2 linked regions of the Selenomonas sputigena genome follow. The protein of the gene in region 1 interacts with the protein of each later gene in a pairwise test. Links are inferred from orthologs where the notes say so. Each region holds a gene or a part of one and is shown on either strand. Other genes may lie near its edges.

The links.
Region 2: the proteins of dnaB (region 1) and dnaA interact in binary tests that used the Escherichia coli proteins (3 or more experiments, as listed by UniProt). The link is inferred for Selenomonas sputigena from one-to-one orthologs.

Annotation. Positions count from the first base shown.
Region 1 is NZ_CP110383.1:2,475,211-2,480,873, forward strand. The notes cover bases 1,310-4,174. They hold dnaB (replicative DNA helicase), read right to left. Parts: upstream 3,473-4,174; coding sequence 2,147-3,472; downstream 1,310-2,146. Other genes in these bases: OL236_RS11820 (glycoside hydrolase family 32 protein), read right to left, coding at 1,310-2,131; lonC (Lon family ATP-dependent protease), read right to left, coding at 3,474-4,174. Outside these bases: OL236_RS11815 (FAD-dependent oxidoreductase), read left to right, coding at 1-568; more of OL236_RS11820, read right to left, coding at 650-1,309; more of lonC, read right to left, coding at 4,175-5,528; rplI (50S ribosomal protein L9), read right to left, coding at 5,545-5,663. UniProt on the Escherichia coli protein: The main replicative DNA helicase, it participates in initiation and elongation during chromosome replication. Travels ahead of the DNA replisome, separating dsDNA into templates for DNA synthesis.
Region 2 is NZ_CP110383.1:2,261,095-2,263,985, forward strand. It holds dnaA (chromosomal replication initiator protein DnaA), read left to right. Parts: upstream 1-658; coding sequence 659-2,125; downstream 2,126-2,891. Other genes in the region: rpmH (50S ribosomal protein L34), read right to left, coding at 1-125; dnaN (DNA polymerase III subunit beta), read left to right, coding at 2,416-2,891. UniProt on the Escherichia coli protein: Plays an essential in the initiation and regulation of chromosomal replication. Binds in an ATP-dependent fashion to the origin of replication (oriC) to initiate formation of the DNA replication initiation complex once per cell cycle.

The DNA.
Region 1 (5,663 bases):
TGATCGCATGGAGCGTCCTCTGCACCTTGAGGTCGCGCTGAGTGACGATCCGCGCTCAAGCGAGCTTCTCGACTTCATGACGCAGCTCGCAGAGATGACGGACAAGCTGTCCGTCGAGATCACAGGCGGCATGGGCGTGCCGAACGTGCGCATCTACAATGCGGACGGCAGCTGGGCGGGACTCGCTTTCCACGGCGTCCCCGGCGGGCACGAGTTCACGAGCTTCGTGCTCGGCCTCTACAACGCTTCGAGCGCCGGACAGAAGGTCGCCGACGAGGATCTCGCACGCATTGAGAAGATCAAGGAGGATCACCATATCACCATCATGGTCAGCCTCTCGTGCACGATGTGCCCCGAACTCGTCACGAGCGCTCAGCGCATCGCGACCCTCAACCCGCATGTCAAGACGGATGTCTACGACTTGAGCCTCTTCCCCGAGATCAAGGAGCAGTACAACATCATGAGCGTGCCGTGCTTCTTCATCGACGACGACGCAAAATTCTACTTCGGCAAGAAGAACATCTCGCAGCTCCTCGACCTGCTCGAACAGGAAGAAGCGAACGCATGAATTGACAAAGTGTTTGAAGCATAGAAAAAAGCCGCAGCCGACGCAAAATTGCGTCGGCTGCGGCTTTTTTTGCCCATTTTCTCAGAACCTGTACTTTCTCTTCTGCTGCTTGAGCTCTCCGTAGCGCAGGCGGTCGAGATCCCAGATCGATCCCATGACCTTTTCCATCGGGGCGTCGGCCTCGACGGAGAAGACGGGAGCGACGTCCTCTTCGGGGAATACGAGGAAGGAGGCGACCTCCTCGCCGTTCTGGAAGAAGATCTCGATGGCCGTGCGGTCGATGAAGATGTTCATGGCGAGCGAGTGATAGGTGTAGAGCTTGAAGCTCCGCACGCCGCGGCCGCCGAGCTTCATTCCCTCGCGGCTGATCTCGACGATGTCCGTCTCGCGGTTGTAGCTGATCTTCACCTTTTCCCTGCCGTAGCGAAGCTCGATCTTGATGCGCTGGGCGACGCCCATGACGATGTTCATGAGGATCTCCGAGCAGTAGGCAAGCTCCGTCTTGAGGGACGGCACGGCGCGTCCCGAAAGTTCACGCGCGCTCCTCGCTACGCGAAGCGCCTTGAGTTCGGGTGCGGGTCTTGAGAAGATCTTGCCCTGCTTGAGCGTCAGGACGCGCGGCAGGGTCAAGGTGTGCATCCAGCCGTGCTCTCCCGTCGGATAGTCCTCGTCCTTGTGCGGCATGCTCAGCCAGCCGAAGAGCAGCGCACGCCCCTCGTGCACGCCCACATGTGGCGCGAAGAAGTCGAAGCCGCGATCGAGCTCGTGGAACTTGCCGTGGATCATCTCGCGTCCCGCAAGAGACAGATGCCCCACGATGTAGCCCGATTGGAAGAGGTTCTGCCAGTCGAACTCGCGATCGGAGAGACCGCGCGGCGAAAAGAAGAGCACGTCGTGCTTGCCGAAGGAGAGGAGTGCCGGGCATTCCCAAACCTTGCCGAAGAAGCCGAGCTGTGTCTTCAGCTCGCCGGCAAAGTGGAAGAGTCCCTTCTCCTCTCGATAGAGCAGAAGGCAGCCGCGTGCGTCGTCTGCGGGCGCCGCCTGTGCGCCGAGGAGCGCGTAAGCGTGGCTGTCGCGCACGAAGAAGTGCGGCCCTTGGAAGAGGTCGGTATAGCCTTCGGGCTGCTCCTTGATGAGCGTCATGTCCTTACGGATGACGCCTTCCTTTGTCATCGTGCCGAGGATCTGGCGGTTTGCCCTTTTCCCGTTTTCCTCGCGTCTGCCCGTGTAGAAGACGCGCAAGTTCCCGCCGTTGATGAAGGCGCAGCCGGAGCCGCAGCCGCCCTTATCGTTGTCGTCCGTCGGCCACAGGACGAGCTTCGGATCGGTCCAGTAGACGAAATCGCGCGTCTTGAATTCGACCCAGCCCTTGTTCTTGTCCTCGGTCGAAAAGGGATTCCACTGGCAGAAGAGATGGTACTCGCCCTGGAAGAAAACGAGTCCCTTCACACTGCCCGTGAAGCCGAACGGCAGTTCCAGATGAAAGCGGTTGCGCCAGCGGTGACCCGCATGGTGCAGCTCGTCCTTCAAGCGGGCGTCAAGTTCCTTCTTGTCGTATTCCATCGTGTCCTCCTAGGTCTATTGCATGCGTGAGAGATTGCCGAACTTCGTAAACTGCTTGAGGAACGTAAGATCGACGGTGTCGACGGGGCCGTTCCTGTGCTTGGCGATGATGACTTCCGTGATGTTCTTGTTCTCCGTTTCGGGATCGTAATAATCCTCGCGGTAGAGGAACATGACGATGTCGGCGTCCTGCTCCAAAGAGCCGGATTCGCGCAGGTCGGAGAGCATCGGACGCTTGATCTGGCGCGACTCGACGCTTCTCGAAAGCTGCGAGAGCGCGATGACGGGCACGTTCAGCTCACGCGCGAGTGCCTTTAAGGAGCGCGAGATCTCCGAGATCTCCTGCTGGCGGTTGTCGCCGCTCTTGCTCGTGCGCCCCTGCATGAGCTGCAGATAGTCGATGACGATGAGCGAAAGCCCGTGCTCGGCCTTCAGGCGACGCGCCTTCGAGCGCAGTTCCATGACGGTGATCGAGGGCGTGTCGTCGATGTAGAGCGGCGCGGCGGAAAGCCGGTTCGCCGTGTCGATGAGGTCGCCCCATTCCTTTTCCTCCAGCTCGCCGACGCGCAGGCGCTGCGAGTCGATGCGCCCTTCCGAGCACAGGAGACGCTGCACGAGCTGCTCTTTGCTCATTTCCAGGGAAAAGAAGGCGACGGGCTCTTTCGCGCGCAGCACGACGTGCGCCGCGATGTTGAGCGTGAATGCCGTCTTGCCCATCGAGGGGCGTGCGGCGACGAGGATGAGGTCGGATTTCTGCAGCCCCGCCGTCAGATGGTCAAGCTCCGTGAAGCCCGTCGGCAGTCCCGTGATGCTGCCCTTGTTGTTGTAGCGCAGATCGATTTGCTCCAAGGTGTCGAGAAGGATGTCCTGCAGCGGCACGAAGTCCTTGCTGCGCTTGCCCGAAGCGACTTGGAGGATGCGCTTTTCCGCGCTGTCCATGATGTCCTCGACTTCGTCGGCGCTCTCATAGGCGGCGCCCGCGATTTCCGTCGCGGCGTTGATCAGCGAGCGAAGCTGCGCCTTCTCATGCACGATGCGCGCGTGGTAATGCACGTTCGCCGCCGTCGGCACGGAGTTCGCAATCAAGGACAGCGCGGGGATGCCGCCGATCTTCGCGAGCTTGTCCGCCTTCTTGAGCTGCTCGGTCAAGGTCACGAGGTCGACAGGCTCCGCGCGCTCCTTGAGTTCCATCATGGCCTCGAAGATCAGACGATGCGTCTCGCGGTAGAAGTCGTCCGCCGACAGTTCCTCGGCGGCGGTCGTCACGGCATCGGGCTTTAAGAGCATTGCGCCGAGAACGGCCTGCTCGGCCTCGATGCTTGCGGGCGGCATGCGATCCATTTCAGACGGCCTCCTTTGACTTTTCGAGCGATGATTCAGCGGAGTTTTCCGCGTCAATCGTCGCGCTGTCGGCGCGGTCTTTTTTGCTGGTCTGCGGCTTTTCGAGTTTCAGCCGCAGCGGCTCGCCGTCCGCCTCGGGCGCAAAGAGCACGGCGAAGGCTTCCTCCGCTGTCTCGACGGCGTGGATGTCAAGCCCCAAGTGACCCTCGGGGATGTCCTTGTCGTTCTCCTTCGGGATGACGAGCGTCCGGATGCCCGCCTGCTTCGCGCCGTACGCCTTTTCAAAGACGCCGCCGACGGGGCGCACGCGGCCAGCGAGTGAGATTTCGCCCGTGACCGCGACGTCCTGCCTGAGCGGCTTCTCCGTCACGGCGCTGACGAGCGCCGCGAGGATCGCCGTGCCCGCGCTCGGGCCGTCGATGTTGCCGCCGCCGATGACGTTGATGTGCACGTCGTAGTCGTGGATGCTCTTGCCCGTCAGATGGCGCAGCACGGAGGCCGCGTTGAATACGGAGTCCTTCGCCATGCTGCCCGCCGTCTCGTTGAAGCGCACCTGTCCCTTGCCCTTTTCCTCGGCGGGGAAGACGACGGCCTCGATCTCGATGACAGAGCCTAGGAATCCCGCGACGCCGAGTCCGAAGACGTGCCCGACCTCGGGTTTCTTCGAAGCCTTCTTCGTCACGAACTGGTAGAGGCGGCTGACCTGTGCGACCTCGTAGATGTCGCCCTTGGAGATCTTGACATCTTCGCCTTCTTTCGTGCGCGAGAGCGCGAGGCTGTAGGCGTCGGCGAGGATGTTGATCGCCTTGCGGCCTTCCGTCGTATACTCGCTGATGAGGCGCACGACTTCCTCTGCGACCTCGACCTTGAGCTTCTTCGCCGCATTCTGCACGATCTCCTCGATGTGCTTGGGCGTCAGAGGCTCGAAGTAGATTTCCGCGCAGCGCGAGCGCAGCGCAGGGTTGACGTGCGAGGCGTCGCGCGTCGTCGCGCCGATGAGCACGAAGTCGGCCGGTGCGCCCTCCTCGAAGAGCTTCCGAATGTAGGGCGGCACCTTCTCATCCGTATGGTCGTAGTAGGCGGACTCGAAGAAGGCACGCTTGTCTTCGAGCACCTTCAGGAGCTTGTTCTGCAGCATTTCGTCCATCTCGCCGATCTCGTCGATGAAGAGGATGCCGCCGTGCGCTTCCGTGACCATGCCGGGCTTCGGCTCGGGGATGCCGCCGTCGGCGAGGTCGCGGCGCGCACCTTGATAGATCGGATCGTGCACCGAGCCTAAGAGCGGGTTCGTCATGTCGCGCGAATCCCAGCGCAGCGTCGTGCCGTCCGTCTCGACGAAGGGCGCGTTCGCGGCAAAAGGCGAGTGCGCCTCCTTTTTGACGGCTTCGAGGACGATGCGCGCCGCCGTCGTCTTGCCGACGCCCGGAGGCCCGTAGAGCAGGAGGTGCTGCGGGTAGGGCGAGGCAAGCTTCGAGGCGAGCGCCTTGACGGCACGCTCCTGGCCGACGATCTCTTCGAGCGTCTTGGGGCGCAGAAGCTCCATGACGGACTGCGTGAGGTGAACCTTTTCGAGCGCTTCGAGTTCCTCGCGCTTCTTCGCCGCCTGCGGCGACTCGATCGCGCTTTTCTCGTCCTTCAAGACCTGCATGCGGATGTCCTGCACATAGTCCTGATGGTTCTCTTCAAGCTTTTCCTGAATCTTCTGCTCGATTTTGTCCTCCATGCTGCGCCGCGCCATGATGTCGGCGATGCGCTCGGAAAGCTCGACGAGGATGGCGGGAATCTCCGACTCCGTCGGCACGCGCTCGATCGTCGGGTTCTCGTAAACGATGCGCTCAAGCGCAAGAACGCGCTCGCCGCGAACGGGCGAGCGCATGAGGCGCATGGCATCCATCTTGCCCGCCTTGATGACGAGCCTGTCCGATCCCGCCTCGTCGGCGAGAATCGAATAGAGCGCGTCGATCTCGCGGTCGAGGCGCTCTGCCGCTGCGTCGGCCTGAGGTTCAGGCGCGGGCGCAGCGGGGCTTGAGAAAAGACGCTTGAAAAATTTCAGCATGATACCTCTTTCCTCTTCATTCGGCAACGACGAGAACGCGGATCGTGCTCTGAATCTCGGGATGCACCTTGATCACTGCCTCGTACTCGCCCGCGCCCGTGACCTCGCTCTTCAGCGAAATCTTGCGGCGGTCGA
Region 2 (2,891 bases), 220 kb from region 1 along the record:
AATTTCTTTCTGCCCTTTGCGCGCCTTCTCTTCAGGACGAGACGGCCGCCTTTCGTCTTCATACGCTCGCGGAAACCATGCGTCTTCTTGCGCCAATGGTTATTCGGCTGATACGTCATCTTCATTCAGATCCACCTCCCAAAAGAATTCTATAAATCGTCGATACATCGAGCGATTCATTCAGTCAAAATGCAAAAGAGCACAAAATGCCCCTACTATCGCTTTTAACTACGCTAAATTATAGCCCAGAGACAATCGAGTGTCAAGGATTTTCCATGGTTTGCGCGGAGAAGCCGTGCATTTTCCTGTCCTTCTTGTGGATAAACGAGCCTTTCCTCTTTTTAGGAACGAATTGCCTGTTGATAACTCTTTTGCAGTCTGCTAAGATATTCATAGCCAACTGACCATTTATACACAGAGATATGCACATTATCCACAGGCAGAGGAGATATTTCCACAAGAGTTTTTATCCATTTCCTTCATTATATAAGGGGAAATATTTTTTCCGCCTGATTGCACGTCGTTCCTGCCATTTCCCCGGCGTGCGCCGTCCCTCTTTTTTTACATTTTATCCACAGTATGTGAATAAAAATGTGGATAAAATGCACGCAAATTATACACATGTGCATGAAATTTGTTGACAAGAAAGGACAGATCCATGGAACAATTCGAACTGCAGGCGATTTGGGAGCAAATCCTGCAGAAAGTTCTCGAACAGCGCTCATTGACGGAACTTGCTCTCAACGACTGGCTGCGCCCCGTAAAGCCACTTTCCCTTTCCGACACCACTCTCGTGCTCGGCGCACCGACATCGCTCGCCAGGGAATGGATTGTAAAACGTTACATTCCTTTTCTGGAAGACGCCGTACTCGATATTGCAAAGAAAAAACTCAAGATCGAAATCAAAAACCTCAACATCGAACCTGCCCCAAATTCTCCTCCTGTTCAGGAAACGCTTCTGACGGAAACGGACACGAATTCTTCCCCACAGGAAGTCAAGGATACAAAAAAAATTCCCGTTTCGTCACAAAATACAGAGCCAAAAAAAGAAGACGGCAGCCGCGCCTATGAAACGCCGGGCATGATTGCTCCCGGCGACGCCTCGTCCTTGAACTCGCACTACACCTTCGACACCTTCGTCACGGGCAATTCCAACCGCTTCGCCCATGCGGCTGCGCTCGCCGTCGCCGAATCGCCGGGCAGAGTATACAACCCCTTCTTCATGTACGGCGGCGTAGGACTCGGCAAGACACATCTCATGCACGCCATCGGACACAAGATCCTCGAAAAATTTCCCCAGATGCGCGTCCTCTACATTTCGAGCGAAAAGTTCACGAATGAACTCATCAACTCCATCCGAGACGGCAATCCCGAATCCTTCCGCCAAAAATACCGCAATATCGACGTTCTGCTCGTCGACGACATCCAATTCCTCTCGAAGAAGGAGCACACGCAGGAAGAATTCTTCCATACGTTCAACACGCTGCACGACGCCAACAAACACATCATCCTGTCGAGTGACCGTCATCCGCGCGAGATTCAAACGCTTGAAGATCGTCTGCGCTCACGCTTTGAATGGGGTCTCATCACGGACATCCAGGCGCCCGATCTCGAAACGCGCATAGCGATTCTCCGAAAGAAAGCCGCACTTGAGCACCTCGACGTGCCGAACGACGTGATGTTCTCCATCGCCAACCGCATCGACAACAACATCCGCGAGCTGGAAGGCGCATTGACGAGGGTCGTCGCCTACGCCTCACTGACACAGCAACCCGTCACGACGTCCCTTGTCAACGAGGCTCTCGCCAATATCTTCCCGGAGGAAAAGACGCGCGAAGTGACCATGGAACTCATCCAGGAAGTCGTCGCTTCCTACTTCAAGCTGCGTCTCGATGACCTGCACGGCAAGAAGCGGACGAGAAACCTCGCCATGCCGCGCCAGATTGCCATGTACCTGTGCCGCGAGCTGACGGGTAACTCCCTGCCGCAAATTGGCAATTCCTTCGGCGGGCGCGACCACACGACGGTCATACATGCCTGCGAAAAAATCGGCAAAGAACGAAAAGAGGACAGCAAACTTGACCGCACGATCGAGCAGCTAATGCAGCGCATCGAAAGCCTCTGAACCATTCTCTGTCACGTCCGTGCATAACCCTGTGGAAAAGCACCGTGAAATCCTGTGTCCAATATGTGCACAATTTCCATCTTCGTTTTCCCCTGTGGAAATGTGGATATTCCAGTACGCCTTATCAACATCTTTCCCACAAGGCTTCTCCATTGGTATCAAAAGTAGCAGAAGCCTTTTCCACATTTCCACAGCCCCTACTACTATTACGGCTATGCTTTTCTATATTCTTGTACTATAAGTCAATAAGGTGCATCCCACAAAAACGACTCATCAAAAAGGAGAACCCCATGAAATTCACCTGCCATAAGAATGAACTCGCTCAAGCGATTCAACTCGTTTCCAAAGCCATTGCCAACAAACCTCAGACACCGATTCTCTCAGGCATATATATGGAGGCCACAAACAATCAAGTGGAACTTCATGCCACAGACAATGAAATGGGCATCATCAGCATCATCCCTTCCGAAGTGGAACAGGAGGGAAAACTTGTCCTATCGGGACGCTACATGCAGGAGGTCATTCGACGCCTGCCTGGAGAAACCGTCACAATCTCCCAAGAAATCGACGAAAACATCAGCAAGATCCAATCGGCTGCTTCCAACTTCACACTTCTTTCCATGCCGGCCAATGACTTTCCGACGGTAAAGCGTCTGGAAGACGGCATCCGTTTCAAAATTCAGGACAACGTGCTTCGAGATATCATCAAGAAGACGGTCTTCGCCTGCTCGACAGATGAAGCGCGTCCTGTCTTTACCGGCTGCCA